4 regions of the Mesorhizobium sp. M0615 genome follow, and region 2 is predicted to be linked to each of the others. Evidence: predicted binding sites of a transcription regulator. Region 2 holds the regulator's gene; each other region holds the start of a gene.

Region 1 (3,675 bases), on a different contig from region 2:
ATGATCGACCTGTTCAAGGCGGTGAATGCGCCTTGCATCGTCTATGGCGAGGTCGGCCGCTCGATCCAGGGTGATCGCTCCAGGCCTCTCGCCACGAAGCCGAAATTGTCCAACGACGAGATGAGGGCCTATGCCAGGCGCCTCACCGAATTCGGCGAATGGTGCGCCGAGCAAGGCATGCCGCTGTCCTATCACCATCACATGGCGGCGGTGGTCGAGACCGAGCCGGAGCTCGATGCCTTCATGCGCCATTCCGGCGAAGGCATTCCGTTGCTGCTCGATGCAGGGCATCTCGCCTTTGCCGGTGGCGACGTGCTGCGCGCCATCGACAACCACCACAAGCGCATCAGCCATGTCCATGTGAAGGATGTGCGCATGGGCGTGATCGACGGGCTCGACCGCACAAAGCAGTCCTTTCTCGACGCCGTGGCGCTCGGTGCCTTCACGGTGCCTGGCGACGGTTCGCTCGATTTCGGCGCCATCGTGCAGCGCTTCGCCGACCATGGCTATGAAGGCTGGTTCGTCGTCGAGGCCGAGCAGGACCCGAAAAAGAACCCGCCGCTGAAGATGGCCCACGTGGGTTACAAGGAGCTGATGCGGGTGATGACGGCGGCCGGCTACACGGTCGAGACGCAAGGCTTTCCCAATGCCTGAGGCGATCCGATGAAGGATTACGAGCACCCGTTCTTCCGGCCGCTGTGGCGGCGCGTTGCCGTCGTCGCCGTCTGTGTGATCTGGGCGGGGATAGAATTCGCCTCCGGCACGCCGTTCTGGGGTGTCATCGCGCTCGGCTTTGCTGCCTACGCGGTGTGGCAGTTCTTCTATCTTTACAAGCCGGTGGAGGAGAGCAAGGCTGCGCCTGATCGACCGAAGACCGGCGAAGCGAAGGCGGACGCCGAACCGAAGGAATGAAGCGGCCGTGGCTCGGAAGGGCTTGCGGGTCGGACACTCGACACCTGGCGTATCGCCTACGTCGGTGATTGGCCGGAACGTCCCTTGCTTCGTCATCCTAGGGTCTTCGCGACGGAGCTTCGCTCCTGCTTCGCCCTAGGATGACGAAGTTGAGAGGCCGACCTCGAAGACTTGCGATAGGAGACAAAACATGTCGAAACTGCTCGTCAAAGCCGACAAGGGCCATGGCCGCGTCGCGCATGTCACGCCCAACAGCGCCGGCTGGACCTATGTCGGCTTCGACCTGCACCGTTTGAAGCCCGGCGAAAACGCCTCGGGTAAGACGGGCGGTCGCGAAGTCTGCCTGGTGTTCGTCACCGGCAAGGGCACGGCAAAGGCCGGCGGCCAGGAACTCGGCCTGCTCGGCGAGCGCATGTCGCCCTTCGAGGGCAAGCCGTGGTCGGTCTATATTCCGGAGGGTTCGGACTGGTCGGTCACCGCCGACACCGATCTCGAACTCGCGGTCTGCTCGGCGCCGGGCCTGGGCGGCGGCTTGCCCGTTCGCGTCATCGCACCCGACGACCTCGGCCAGGAGACTCGGGGCAAAGGCACCAACACGCGCTACGTCACCAACATATTGCCCGAGGGCAAGCCCGCCGACTCGCTGCTGGTGGTCGAGGTCATCACGCCCGGTGGCCACACATCGAGCTACCCGCCGCACAAGCACGATCAGGACAATCTGCCGGCCGAATCCTATCTTGAGGAAACCTATTACCACCGCCTCAACCCGCCGCAGGGCTTTGCCTTCCAGCGGGTCTACACCGACGCCGACAAGTCGGGCGCCCGCGAACTGGACGAGGCGATGGCGATCGAGGACGGCGATGTCGTGCTGGTGCCCAAGGGCTATCATCCGTGCGCGGCCTGTCACGGCTACGACCTCTATTACCTTAACGTCATGGCCGGGCCGAAGCGGACGTGGAAGTTCCACAACGCGCCCGAGCACGAATGGCTCATGAAGGCCTGATCGGCCTTCGCTTGCGCCGGAAGAAAAATCGTCGGCTAACGATCCATGGGGTCGATTTGCCTTCGAAAACTCGCATAAGCTTCGTCAATCCGTCATGGATATCACCTATGGCAGCGGGCTGACGAGGATTTTTTTCGATGCGCTACGCCATCTATTTCACCCCGAGGCAGGACGAGCCGCTGGCGCGGCTCGCCGCCAACTGGCTGGGCCGCGACCCCTTTGGCGCCGCCACCAGGCCGGTCGAGGCGGTGGGCGAGCTGTCGGCGGCCGAAGTCGCCTTTCACACCGCATCGGCGCGGCGCTACGGTTTTCATGCGACGCTGAAAGCGCCCTTCCGGTTGGCCGCCAACGAAACCGAAAGCTCGTTGCGCGCGGCGCTGGACGCCTTTGCCGAAGCAACGCCGACGGTCACCATCCCGCGCCTGGTCGTCAGCCAGATCGATGGTTTCTTCGCTTTGCTGCCGGAAGGCCCGCTGCCGCCGCTCAACCGTTTCGCCGATGATGTCGTGCTTAGCTTCGACCGTTTTCGCGCGCCGCTCACCGAGGCCGAGATCGAGCGGCGCAGCCCGGATTCGCTGAAACCCGCCGAGTTCCGCAATCTCTGTCAGTGGGGCTACCCCTACGTGTTCGAGACCTTTCGCTTCCACATGACACTGTCCGGCCGGGCCGGGCCGCAGGAAAGCCAACGTCTGCGCGCGGCAATTGACAGCCTGTTCGCCGATGTGCTGCAGCAGCCGGTGCTGGTGGATGCGCTGACGCTGTTCGTCGAAACCGAACCGGGCGCTCCGTTCATGGTGCTTTCGCATCATGCGCTCGGCCGCCGCGCTGCCCGAAAAACCGCCTGACCGCAATTCGTCCGAGTAAGCAAGGACTGCCTGAATGACCGCCGAAACTGTTCTCCACAACGCCCGCATCGTGCTTGCCGACGAGATCGTCGAAGGGTCGCTCGTGCTGCGCGACGGTTTTATCTCCGGCGTCGACGCCGGCACCGGCCACACCGGCGGGGGCATGGGCGGCGAGGACATGGGCGGCGACTACATCATTCCCGGCCTTGTCGAGCTGCACACTGACCATCTCGAAGGCCACTATGCGCCGCGCCCGAAAGTGCGCTGGAACCCGATCGCCGCCGTCCTTGCCCATGACGCGCAGGTGGCCACCGCCGGCATCACCACCGTGCTCGACGCTTTGCGTGTCGGCATGGACGAGGACGCGGATATTACCTCCGACGACATCCGCAAGCTCGCCGGCGCGATCGAGGACAGCGTCGCGAAAGACCGGTTGCGGGCCGACCATTTCTTGCACCTGCGCTGCGAGGTCTCGGCGCCGGATTGCTTGCGGGCTTTCGCTAATTTCGATGGCGACGAGCGGGTCAAACTGGCCTCGCTGATGGACCATGCGCCGGGACAGCGCCAGTTCGTCAATCTCGAGACCTACGCCTATTACTACCAGCGCAAGCTGAAGCTGACCGATCGCGACTTCCAATTGTTCTGCGAAAAGCGGATGTCGGAATCAGCGAAGAATTCGGGACCGAACCGGGTGGCGATATCAGCCGCCTGCAACGAGCGGGGCATTGTGCTGGCGAGCCATGACGACGCCACATCGGGCCATGTCGACGAAGCGATCGAGCAGGGCGTGCGCGTCGCGGAATTCCCGACCACGCTGGAAGCCGCCAAGGCCTCGAAGGATGCCGGGCTCGGCGTGCTGATGGGCGCGCCCAACGTCATGCGCGGCTCCTCGCATTCGGGCAACGTCTCGGCCCG
Region 2 (3,675 bases):
AACGAAGTCATCAAGATGCGCGGCGACAAGGTCGGCGTCTTCTACGGCGAGAAGCAGGCGTTGTTCGACGTCAATCTCGACGTCCGCCAGAACCAGGTGACGGCGCTGATCGGCCCGTCCGGCTGCGGCAAGTCGACCTTCCTGCGCTGCCTCAACCGCATGAACGACACCATCGATTCGGCGCGGGTGACCGGCAAGATCACGCTCGATGAAGACGACATCTACGACAAGAACATCGATGTCGTCGAACTGCGCGCCCGCGTCGGCATGGTGTTCCAGAAACCCAACCCGTTCCCGAAGTCGATCTACGAGAACGTCGCCTACGGCCCGCGCATCCATGGGCTGGCCAAGCGCAAGTCCGACATGGACCAGATCGTCGAGCAGAGCCTGAAGAAGGCTGCGATCTGGAACGAGGTCAAGGACCGCCTGCAGGAGCCCGGCACCGGCCTGTCCGGCGGCCAGCAGCAGCGCCTGTGCATCGCGCGCGCCATCGCCGTGTCGCCGGAGGTGATCCTGATGGACGAGCCCTGCTCGGCGCTCGATCCGATCGCCACCGCCCGTGTCGAGGAGCTGATCGACGAACTGCGCCAGAACTACACGATCGTCATCGTCACCCACTCGATGCAGCAGGCGGCGCGCGTGTCGCAGCGCACGGCGATGTTCCATCTCGGCTATCTCGTCGAGGAGGGCGCCACCGACAAGATGTTCACCAACCCCGACGACAAGCGCACCCAGGACTACATTACCGGCCGCTTCGGCTGAGCCGTCCGGCGGGTGAATTTTCAGGCACGAGGACCAAGATCATGGGTGAACATACCGTCGCCTCCTTCGATGAAGAGCTCGGGCAGATCAGCAAGCTGATCCGCGACATGGGCGATCTGGCAGGCTCGATGGTCAGCGGCTCGACCAGGGCGCTGCTCAATTCGGACAATGCGCTGGCACAGCGTGTCGTTTCCGACGACGCCATCATGGATGCGCGCCAGCGCGAACTGGACGACCGCGCCATCACGCTGATCGCCAAGCGCCAGCCGATGGCCAACGATCTGCGCGCCGTGGTCGGCTCGATCCGCATGGCCGGCGACCTCGAGCGCATCGGCGATCTCGCCAAGAACATCGCCAAACGCGTCGGCACCGTGGGCTTGAGCGTCACGCCGCGCGACCTCTCGCACTCCATCGATGCCATGGCGCAGCTGGTGCTGATCCAGGTGCAAGGCGTCGTCGAGGAATATGCCGCCACCGATGCGGCAGCTCTTGCAAAACTCAGGAATGACGACGAGCGCATCGACGTCAAATACACGTCCGTGTTTCGTGAGCTCTTGACCTACATGATGGAAGACCCTCGCAACATCACCGCCTGCACGCATCTCTTGTTCTGCGCCAAGAATCTTGAGCGCATCGGCGATCATGTCACCAACATCGCCGAAAATGCGTATTATGTGCTGACCGGCCAGCAATTGCCCGCCAATCGTCCGAAGCAGGACGAGACGGCGATGGCCACGCCGGCCTGATGAGGGTGAACTGCCTATGATCGCGCCACGCATCATGGTCGTGGAGGACGAGGAGCCGCTAGGCGTGCTCCTCCGCTACAACCTCGAATCCGAAGGCTATCACGTCGAGGTGGTGACACGCGGCGACGAGGCCGAGATCCGCCTGCAGGAAAACGTGCCCGATCTCCTGGTGCTCGACTGGATGGTGCCCGCTGTTTCCGGCATCGAGCTCTGCCGGCGGCTTAGAGTGCGGCCCGAAACCGAGCGGCTGCCGATCATCATGCTGACCGCGCGCAGTGAGGAAAGCGATCGCGTGCGCGGCCTGTCCACCGGTGCCGACGACTATCTGGTCAAGCCATTCTCGACGCCGGAGTTCATGGCGCGCGTGAAGGCGCTGCTGCGCCGGGCCAAGCCGGAAGTGCTGTCCAGCGTGCTCAAGGTCGGCGACATCGTGCTCGACCGCGAGTCGCACCGTGTCTACCGCAAGAAGAGCGAGATCAGGCTCGGACCGACCGAGTTCCGGCTGCTCGAATTCATGATGCGCCATCCCGGCCGCGTGTTCTCGCGCAGCCAGCTGCTCGACAATGTCTGGGGCGAGACGATCTACATCGACGAGCGAACCGTCGACGTCCATGTCGGGCGCTTACGCAAAGCGGTCAACAACGGCCGCATGCCGGATGTCATCCGTACCATTCGCGGCGCCGGCTACGCGATCAGGGAAGACTAGGATGCTGCGCGTCGCGCCGTTGCCGGCCATTCAGGCGACATGCTTGCCGGATTTCGCCTGAATGCCCGGCGCGAAAATCTCCTGATCGACGAAGCCGAGCGCGCGCATGGCACAGCCTTCGCGGATCAGCGGCAGCTCGTTGGGCTCGGTGTCGAAGGAGATCGACTTCGAGTGCTGGCCGCCGGCGGTCTGGGCGATCGCTTCGCGCAATGCCGGCTCGATCAGGTCGAAGGCGGCGGCGCTGACGCCAACCATGGCGACAGGCGCCGGGTCGATCAGCGCAAACAGGCTGCCGAGGCCGAAGCCGAGCGCCTCACCGGCCTTGCGATAGGCTTCGCGCTCCGGGCCATCGGTTTCGCGGGCGCGCGCGGCGAGTGCGCGCATATCAGCGTCGCCGATATCGACCGGCTCGGCATCTTCGCTCATCATTTTGGCGCTGCGCCAGATGGCGTAGTTTCCGGCATAGGCCTCGACGCAGCCGCGCCGCCCGCAGCGGCAGAGCGCGCCGCCCGGACGGTGGATCATGTGGCCGAACTCGCCGCCCGAGGAATGGGTGCCGGTGAACAGTTCGCCTTTCAGCACCAGCCCCATGCCGATGCCGTGCGACAAGAGGATCGCGATGAAATTGTCGCGGTAGCGCTCGGGCTGGCGCCATTGCAGGGCCACCGCCATCATATTGCAGTCGTTCTCCATGGTGGCAGGAATGCCGAATTCCGCTTCCAACATGTCGGCGAAGGCAATGTCGGTCAGTGGCGTGATTGGCGACCACAGCATGGCCCGCGCCTGCGAATCGGTGATGCCCTGGATGCCCATGGCAATGCGGGCGATGCTCTGGACATCGAGGTCCGGGTCCGCGAGACGCCGCCCGACGATTGCTACGCATTCGCCGATCAGCTCGTCGCGCGGCATGGTCAGCGTGTCGAGCCGGCGCTGTTCTTCCGCGACCACCTGGCCGGCATAGTCGATGACGGTGACGGAGAGGAAGTTCAGCGACAGCACCACGGTCATGACCGCCGCCGCTTCCGGGTTGAGGCCAAGGCCGACCTGCGGCCGGCCGCGTTTCAGCGAGCCGGTCTCGCCAGGCTTGCCTTCAATCAGGATGCCTTCTTGAATTAGATCAGACGAGATTGCCGATATCGTCGAATGGCTGAGGCCGGTGGTCGCCGCAATCTCGGTCCGCGACGGCTGGCCGGCCCGGCGCACGGCCGAAATCACCATCGCACGGTTGCGACGGCGCAGATCGTCGTGGCGGATCCCAACCGACATTTGTTTTCCTCCCGGCCTCCTCGCGCCTCATGATAGTGAAGGCGTTCGACGGCACCAGCCAAATATTGGCAGACGCCGGCAGCCCTGTCATTGTTTATTGCGGAGCTCGAAAAAATTCGGCAACGCCATCAGAATCCATCATAATCGATGTTGACAGTGCCTTATCATTGAACCAGTATTTTTTCGAGGCTCGAA
Region 3 (3,675 bases), on a different contig from region 2:
TTGGCGACGCCACCCTTGGCATCGTATTTCGGCAGCTGCGACAGGTCTATTCCGTAGCTGACGCCATCGATCACATCGAAATTGTAGGACGGGAATTCGGTGTCGATGAGCGCCTGGTCGGCCTTGCCCGGCTCGATCTTCCTGAAAATGCCGGCCGACATTTCCAGCCATTCCTTCACTTGCGCGCCGGTGATTTCGACGGCGCGCACCGTGTTCGGATAGAGATAGAGGTCGGCGACGTTCTTGATGGCGAGGTCGCCCACCGGCACGTCGGTATAGTAGTCGGCGCCGTTGCGCCCGCCGGCCTTGAAGGGTGCTGCCGCCGACAGCAGCGGCACATCCTTCCACTGCGTGCTCTTCAATATGTCCTTGAGGTACCAGCTCTGCGCCTGGTTGACGATCTGCACCGACGGATCGTCGGCGACCAGCGCGAAATAGGAATAGAGCGGCGCCGAGGTCTTGCCGACCGGTCGGCGGACATAGGCAAGTGTCGCCTCATGGTCCGCCTTCAGCGCATCGACGACGCGCTGGTCGTCCGCCACCGTCGGCTTGTTTGCCTTGTCGACGCGCTGGTAGATCGGCCTTGCCTCCGATGTGGCCGAGGCTACGCGCCATTTCGATCCGTCCCGTTCCAGAAGCAGATCGATCAGTCCCATATGCGAGCCCCAGAAACCGCCCATCACGGCGGGCTTGCCCTGCAGCGTGCCTTTCTCGGTGTCGACGCCTTCGAGCGCCTGAAAATCCTTCTTGCCGGGGAAGACCAAATGCTGATGGCCGGTGAACACCGCATCGATGCCTTCGACGCCGGCGACGAAGAAGGAGGCGTTCTCCATGCCGTCGCCCTGCTTGATATCGATGCCGGAATGCGAGAGCGCGATGACGATGTCGGCGCCCTCCTCCTTGATCTGCGGAACCCAGGCCCTGGCCGCCTCGACGATATCGCGCGTCCTGACATTGCCTTCCAGGTTCTTCAGGTCCCAGACCATGATCTGCGGCGGCACGAAGCCGATGATGCCGATCTTGATCGGCTGCTCGGCGCCCGACCCGTCCTTGATCTTCTTGTCGAGGATGACATAGGGCTTGAGGTAGAGCTTGTCGTCGCGCGGGTTGGCGGCAAGCTCGGTGCCGCGGATCAGATTGGCGCAGACGAACGGGAAATTGGCCCCGGCCAGCACCTTGTCGAGGAACGACAGGCCGTAGTTGAACTCGTGATTGCCGAGCGTCGAGCATTCATAGCCCAGCAGGTTCATGCCCTTCATGATCGGATGCAGATCGCCTTCCTTGAGGCCCTTCTCATAGGCGATGTAATCGCCCATCGGATTGCCCTGCAAAAGATCGCCATTGTCGATCAGCATCGCATTGGTGGCTTCCTTGCGCACCGCCGCGATCAGTGAGGCCGTCCGCGACAGGCCCATCGTGTCGTTGGCTTTGTCTGCGTAGTAGTCGTAAGGCAGCACATTCACATGGATGTCGGTGGTCTCCATAATCCTCAGATGCGCCTGATTGGCCTGCGCGCGGGCGGAAAACGGATGGAGCATGATCAGCGCCCCGCTGGCGGCCGTACCGGCAAGAAAACTACGGCGGGAGACGGGGTAATTGAGATGCGGCATTGGTTTTCCTTCCCAGCGACGTGACAAGATCCCAGCCCCGGGCGGAAGCTTCGCGCCGAAAACCGGCCATGTCCATCGGGAAGTCAGTCGATCAGCAAAAGGTGACGGCTGGATGAATATCCTTGGCCGCGGTTGAGAACCTCAGCCCTTGTCATCGTCGCCCTGGGTGATCAGCCGCGCGCTGCGCTGGCCGGTGAAATAGATCCAATAGCCAGCTAAGCGACACCGAGAGCCGGTTGCGGAAACCGATCAGGAAGTAGATATGCGCCACGCCCCACAGCCACCAGGCAAGCCATCCCGTGAGCTTGATCGAGCCGAAATCGATCGCGGCTGCCCACTTGCCGATCGTCGCCAGGTCGCCGGCATGTTTGTAGCGGAAAGGCCGCGGCGCGCCATCGCCGGCCAGCCGCGCCCTGATCGTCGCGGCGACATGCTTGCCCTCCTGCTTGGCCGAGGGCGCCACGCCGGGCACCGGTTTGCCGTCCGGCCGCAAGACATGCGCGGTGTCGCCGATGACGAAGATTTCAGGACTGTTCGGCACGGTCAGATCGGGCTCGACCATTACCCTGCCCGCCCGGTCCACCGGCGCGCCCAGCCACTCTCCCGCGGGGGAAGCCGCCACGCCGGCGGCCCACAGGATGGTTCGCGCCGGCAGATGCGTATCGCCAAAGACGACGCCTTCGGCATCGAGGCGCGTGACGGCGCGGCCAAGCTCGACCGTGACGCCCCGCCGCTCCAGCGCCTTGCGCGCATAGTCGGACAGCTTTGGCGCGAAATTGGCGAGGATCCTGTCTCCGGCCTCGACCAGCACCACACGCGCCTCACGCGTGTCGATGTTGCGGAATTCGCCGCGCAGCGTTTCATGCGCGAGTTCGACAATGGTGCCGGCAAGCTCCACGCCGGTCGGGCCGCCGCCGACGATGACCAGTGTCAGCAGTGCCTGGCGCTTGGCCGGATCGGTCTCGCGCTCGGCCTGCTCGAAGGCGAGCAGGATGCGCCGCCGAATGGTGGTTGCGTCTTCGAGCGTCTTCAGCCCGGGCGCGAAAGGCTCCCATTCGTCGTGGCCGAAATAAGCATGACGCGCGCCGGTGGCGAGCACCAGCGTGTCGTAGGGAACAGAACTGCCGTCCTCAAGCAGCACGCGTTTGCCTGGACGGTCGACGCCGGTGACGTTCCCGAGCAGGGTCGTCACGTCCTCGCGCTTGCGCAGCAGATGACGGATCGGCCAGGCAACTTCCGAGGTCGCCAGCGAGGTGGTCGCCACCTGGTAAAGCAGCGGCTGGAAAAGGTGATGGTTGCGCTTGTCGACCATGGTGATGCGCACGGGTGCGCCGGCCAGCGCCCGGGTGAGTTCGAGACCGCCGAACCCTGCGCCGACGACAACGACATGATGGCTGGTTTCACTCATCGCATTCACCCCTGTTTGTCTCTCTTTATCTAGTGATTTTTGTGCACCGCAACAATGTCGCGGCGCGCTAGACTGCCGCGCGTAAGGCTGCCCAGGACTCGTCGCCGGATGTCGCGAATGCCTATGTCGGCAAGCCTGGACGGGTATAGCCTTGCAGGGGCTGGAACCACGGGAGTGAAGCATGGCCAACGACGATGACAAAGATCGCAAAGGGCGGGCGCAATATTCTTCGCCGCCTTGCTTCATGCACGAACTCGATCCGGAATTTCGCGCGCCATTGACCGACTGGACCGATGTGCGCCGTTGGCGCAAGGCCGAGCGCGAGCGTCTGATCGCGGCACGGTTGGCGGTTTCGGCCGATGCGCGGGTGGCGATGTCGCGGGCTATCACCGAAGGCCTCGACGCGGCAATCGGCGACATTGCCGGCCGCATGGTCAGCCTCTATTGGCCGTTTCGCGGCGAGCCGGACCTGCGGCCGTGGATGGCGTCGATCAACGAACGCGGCGGCCGCACGGCACTGCCAGTCGTCATCGAGAAAGGCCAGCCGCTGATCTTCCGCGCTTATGTGCCCGGCGACCGGCTGGAAAAAGGCATCTGGAACATCCCGATCCCGGCCGAAGGCGAGCCGGTGCTGCCCGACATCGTCATCTCGCCGAT
Region 4 (3,675 bases), on a different contig from region 2:
CGCGCCGAATCCTCGCTGATCACCGCGCGCGAGCGCGCCGAATATGCCAGCCAGGCCAAGTCGCGCTTCCTCGCCACCGTCAGCCATGAGATCCGCACGCCGATGAACGGCATCATGGGCATGGCCAAGCTTCTGGCTGACACCAATCTGTCGCCCGAGCAGCGCACCTATGTCGGCGCCATCTCGACCTCGGCCAGCGCGCTTTTGGCGCTCATCGAAGACCTGCTCGACTATTCCAAGATCGAGGCCGGCCGCTTCGACCCGGAACCGCAGCCGACATCGTTGCGTGAAATTGCCGACAACATCATCGAACTGATGGCGGCGAAAGCCTTCGCCAAGAACATCGGCCTCGGCTGTCATGTCGAGCCCGACGTGCCACAGATGATCATGGCCGATCCGGGAAGAGTCAGGCAGGTGCTGCTCAACCTGATCGGCAATGCGATCAAGTTCACCGACACCGGCGGCGTGCTGGTTTCGGTTGCACGGGCCTGCACCGAGACCAGCGACCGCATCTGCTTCACCGTCGCCGACACCGGCCCTGGCCTGCGCGAAGAGGATATGGAGCGCATCTTCGAGGAGTTCGAACAGTCCGACGGCACCTCGACCCGCACCCATGGCGGCGCCGGCCTCGGTCTGGCCATATCGAGGCGCCTGGTCGCCGCCATGGGCGGTGCCATTTCGGTGTCGAGCCGGCTTGGCGAGGGATCGGAATTCGTCTTCGAGATCCCGGCCGCAGGAGCAACCGAAGCACCGCAGAACCGGCAGAACATCCTGGCCGGCCGGCGCGCCGTGATCGTGTCGAAGAACGCCGTCGAGGCCGACGCCATCGCCCGCACCATCCGCGCCCATGGCGGCGCCGTCGAGGTCGCCGCAACCGCTTCCCAGGCGACGCCCTTCGCCGAACATTGCGATGTGCTGTTGATCGACGCGGCCCTGGAGGACGGCGACGGCAGACTGCTCAAGCGCCTGCGCCAGAGTGGCTTTGCCGATTGCGAGACGATCACGCTGATCGCGCCGACCGACCGCGGCATGCTTGGCGAATTCCGCACCAACGGCTACGCCACCTTCCTGGCGAGGCCGGTGCGCGGCGAAACCCTCCTGCGCGTGCTGCTGACCAGTCATGCCCCTGCCTTGCCGCCGCCCAAGCCGGAAAAGACCGGCGCGTCCTCGCTTCGTGCCCATGGCGGGCGCCAGCAAGGTTTGTCGGTGCTGATCGCCGAAGACAACGACATCAACGCCATGCTTGCCCGCGCCACGCTTTTGAAGGCGGGACATCGCGTGAAAGTGGTCGGCAATGGCAAGGCCGCGGTCGAGGCGGTGACCGAAGCCGGGCTGAAAAATCGCTTCGATGTGGTGCTGATGGATTTGCACATGCCGGTCATGGACGGGCTGGACGCGATCGCCGCCATCCGCCGCCACGAGGAGGAAATGGCTGTGCCGCCGGTTCCGATCATGGTGCTTTCGGCCGACAGCCAGGAAAAGACCCGCCACACCGTGCTCGCCCATGGCGCCAGCGGCTTTGTCACCAAGCCGCTCGATCCCGACGCGCTGGTCCATGCCGTCGAGGGCCAGGTGGCCGCCTGAATTCATGTCGCTCAAAAGTGGCCCCGGTTTGAGAAGACGACATGCAAAACAAAGACTTGAAGCGCGTCGCGTGAATCGTCCCAGCGCGACGCGCTTCAAGGCGACGCTGGCGCAATCCTCGCGTCACGTAGGTAGCCGAATGAGGGTTTTCGCCAGCCGACGAAGTATTGCCCGTCGCGCCGTATCACGGTACTGTCACAATCCTGTTGCACCTACACCGTATCCCCGTGCCAAGAGGGATGGCTCGAAGGAGAATCACTCGTGCATACAGTTATGCCGGAATGTGACACTCGGCCCAGCGCAGGCGGCGCTTTGCTCGCCGCGCGGAACGCCGATGCCGTCGCAACAGGCGCACCGCTGGGCCGTATCGGCAATCTCGAAGTGCGGCTTGCCCGCAATGAGGCCGAGATCGCCGCCGCGCAGGAAGTGCGCTACCGGGTGTTTTATGACGAGCTTGGCGCCAGGAAGGACCTGTTCCAGGCGCAGGACCGGCGCGACGCCGACCGCTTCGACCCGCTGTGCGACCATCTGCTGGTGCTTGACACCTCGATCTCCGGCCCCGAGCATCGCCGCATCGTCGGCACTTACCGCCTGCTGCGGCAAGAGATTGCCGCGACCGCCGGCGGCTTCTATTCCGAAGGCGAGTTCGAACTGACCAAGCTGATCGCCCGCCATCCTGGCCAGCGCTTCCTTGAGCTCGGCCGCTCCTGCGTGCTGCCGGAATACCGCTCGAAGCGCACCATCGAGGCGCTGTGGCAAGGCATCTGGGCCTACATCAACCACTATGAGATCGGCGTGATGACCGGTTGTGCCTCGTTCCCTGGCACGGTGCCGGCTGCGCATGCCGAGGCGCTCACCTACCTTGCCCATCACTGCCGGACCAACTCCGCCTGGGATGTGCGGGCGGTCTCCGGGCGCTATTGCTCGATGGACCTGATGCCGATCGAGGCGGTCAACGCCAAGGCGGCGATTGCGGCCATGCCGCCGTTGGTCAAGGGCTATCTGCGCGTCGGCGCCCGCATCGGCGACGGCTGCGTCATCGACCGTGAGTTCTCCACCGTCGATGTGTTCGTGGTGATGCCGGTCAAGGAAATCGGCGCCCGCTACGTCAACTATTATGGCGGGGAAGCGCAGCGCTTTGCGGCGTGAGGCAGTAGGCAGTAGGCAGTAGGCAGTAGTGAAGGCTGCCGCGAATTGCTGACTACCGACTATTCCCTATTCCCTAATCCCTCTCCCTACGGAATATCCTCCGGTCGCCGTCCCGGGCGGCTCTTGTAGGACGGAAAGGTCCAGCCGAATTTCAGCGCGCCGCCGCGCACCAGGAAAGCCGCGACGAAGCCGGCGATATCCGAGGCGAGCGGCGGCAGGCCGGCAAGATCGCCAAGTGTGTAGAGGCCGGCGCCCGCGAGTGCGGCGGTGACGTAGATTTCGGGCCTGAGCAGCACCGATGGCTCGCCGGCCAGCAGATCGCGCAGGATGCCGCCAAATGTGGCGGTCAACACGCCCATAACAACGGAGACGACCGGCGAGCCGGTGATGGCCAGCCCCTTGGCCGCGCCCATTACGGAAAAGGCCGCCAATCCGATGGCGTCGAGCCAGAGCAGCCATTTCCAGCGGGATTCGACGCGGTGGGCGATGAAGAAGACCAGCACCGCAACCGCCGCGCAAACCAGCACATAGCCGGAGTTGGCGACCCAAAAGACGGGCAGGTTGAGGATGACGTCGCGAAGCGTGCCGCCGCCAATGCCGGTGACGCTGGCCAGAAACAGGAAGCCGATAATGTCGAGCTGCTTGCGCGAAGCCGCCAACGCCCCGGTCGCGGCAAAGACGGCGACGCCGGCATAGTCGAGGAGGTCGATGGGTGTCAGGGACATGAGGTAGTAGGGATTGGGAATTAGGGAAAGTATGAATAACACGAAGCCGCGCGATTGATACGCCTGCCTATTCCCTATTCCCTATTCCCTACTGCCTACCCTACTCACGCATCCTTCTCGGCCTGCTCGTTCACCGGCCCCGGCTCGACCGGCGCTTCGGTGGCCGCGATCTTGGGGCCGCCCTTGGCGACCCCGACCATGGCCGGCCGCAGCACGC

What was found. The regulator PhoB, encoded in region 2, activates phosphate uptake and scavenging genes when phosphate is short. The targets are predictions, from matches to a motif close to TGTCATNNANCTGTCAT.
Region 1: the regulator PhoB is predicted to act here: its motif matches at 1,995-2,011, upstream of NKI46_RS06035 (DUF1045 domain-containing protein).
Region 3: the regulator PhoB is predicted to act here: its motif matches at 1,712-1,728, upstream of NKI46_RS08855 (bifunctional 2',3'-cyclic-nucleotide 2'-phosphodiesterase/3'-nucleotidase).
Region 4: the regulator PhoB is predicted to act here: its motif matches at 1,778-1,794, upstream of olsB (l-ornithine N(alpha)-acyltransferase).

Annotation. Positions count from the first base shown of each region.
Region 1 is NZ_JAMYQI010000003.1:187,999-191,673, reverse strand. It holds gene iolE (myo-inosose-2 dehydratase) at 1-654, shown strand, start outside; gene NKI46_RS06045 (DUF3329 domain-containing protein) at 664-912, shown strand; gene iolB (5-deoxy-glucuronate isomerase) at 1,103-1,915, shown strand; gene NKI46_RS06035 (DUF1045 domain-containing protein) at 2,053-2,760, shown strand; gene NKI46_RS06030 (alpha-D-ribose 1-methylphosphonate 5-triphosphate diphosphatase) at 2,795-3,675, shown strand, end outside.
Region 2 is NZ_JAMYQI010000010.1:326,597-330,271, forward strand. It holds gene pstB (phosphate ABC transporter ATP-binding protein PstB) at 1-762, shown strand, start outside; gene phoU (phosphate signaling complex protein PhoU) at 804-1,508, shown strand; gene phoB (phosphate regulon transcriptional regulator PhoB) at 1,525-2,214, shown strand; gene NKI46_RS20120 (ROK family protein) at 2,245-3,480, opposite strand.
Region 3 is NZ_JAMYQI010000004.1:293,210-296,884, reverse strand. It holds gene NKI46_RS08855 (bifunctional 2',3'-cyclic-nucleotide 2'-phosphodiesterase/3'-nucleotidase) at 1-1,610, opposite strand, end outside; partial or broken gene NKI46_RS08850 (NAD(P)/FAD-dependent oxidoreductase) at 1,752-3,018, opposite strand; gene NKI46_RS08845 (5-formyltetrahydrofolate cyclo-ligase) at 3,200-3,675, shown strand, end outside.
Region 4 is NZ_JAMYQI010000008.1:325,660-329,334, reverse strand. It holds gene NKI46_RS16730 (response regulator) at 1-1,584, shown strand, start outside; gene olsB (l-ornithine N(alpha)-acyltransferase) at 1,858-2,733, shown strand; gene NKI46_RS16720 (trimeric intracellular cation channel family protein) at 2,820-3,452, opposite strand; gene grpE (nucleotide exchange factor GrpE) at 3,563-3,675, opposite strand, start outside.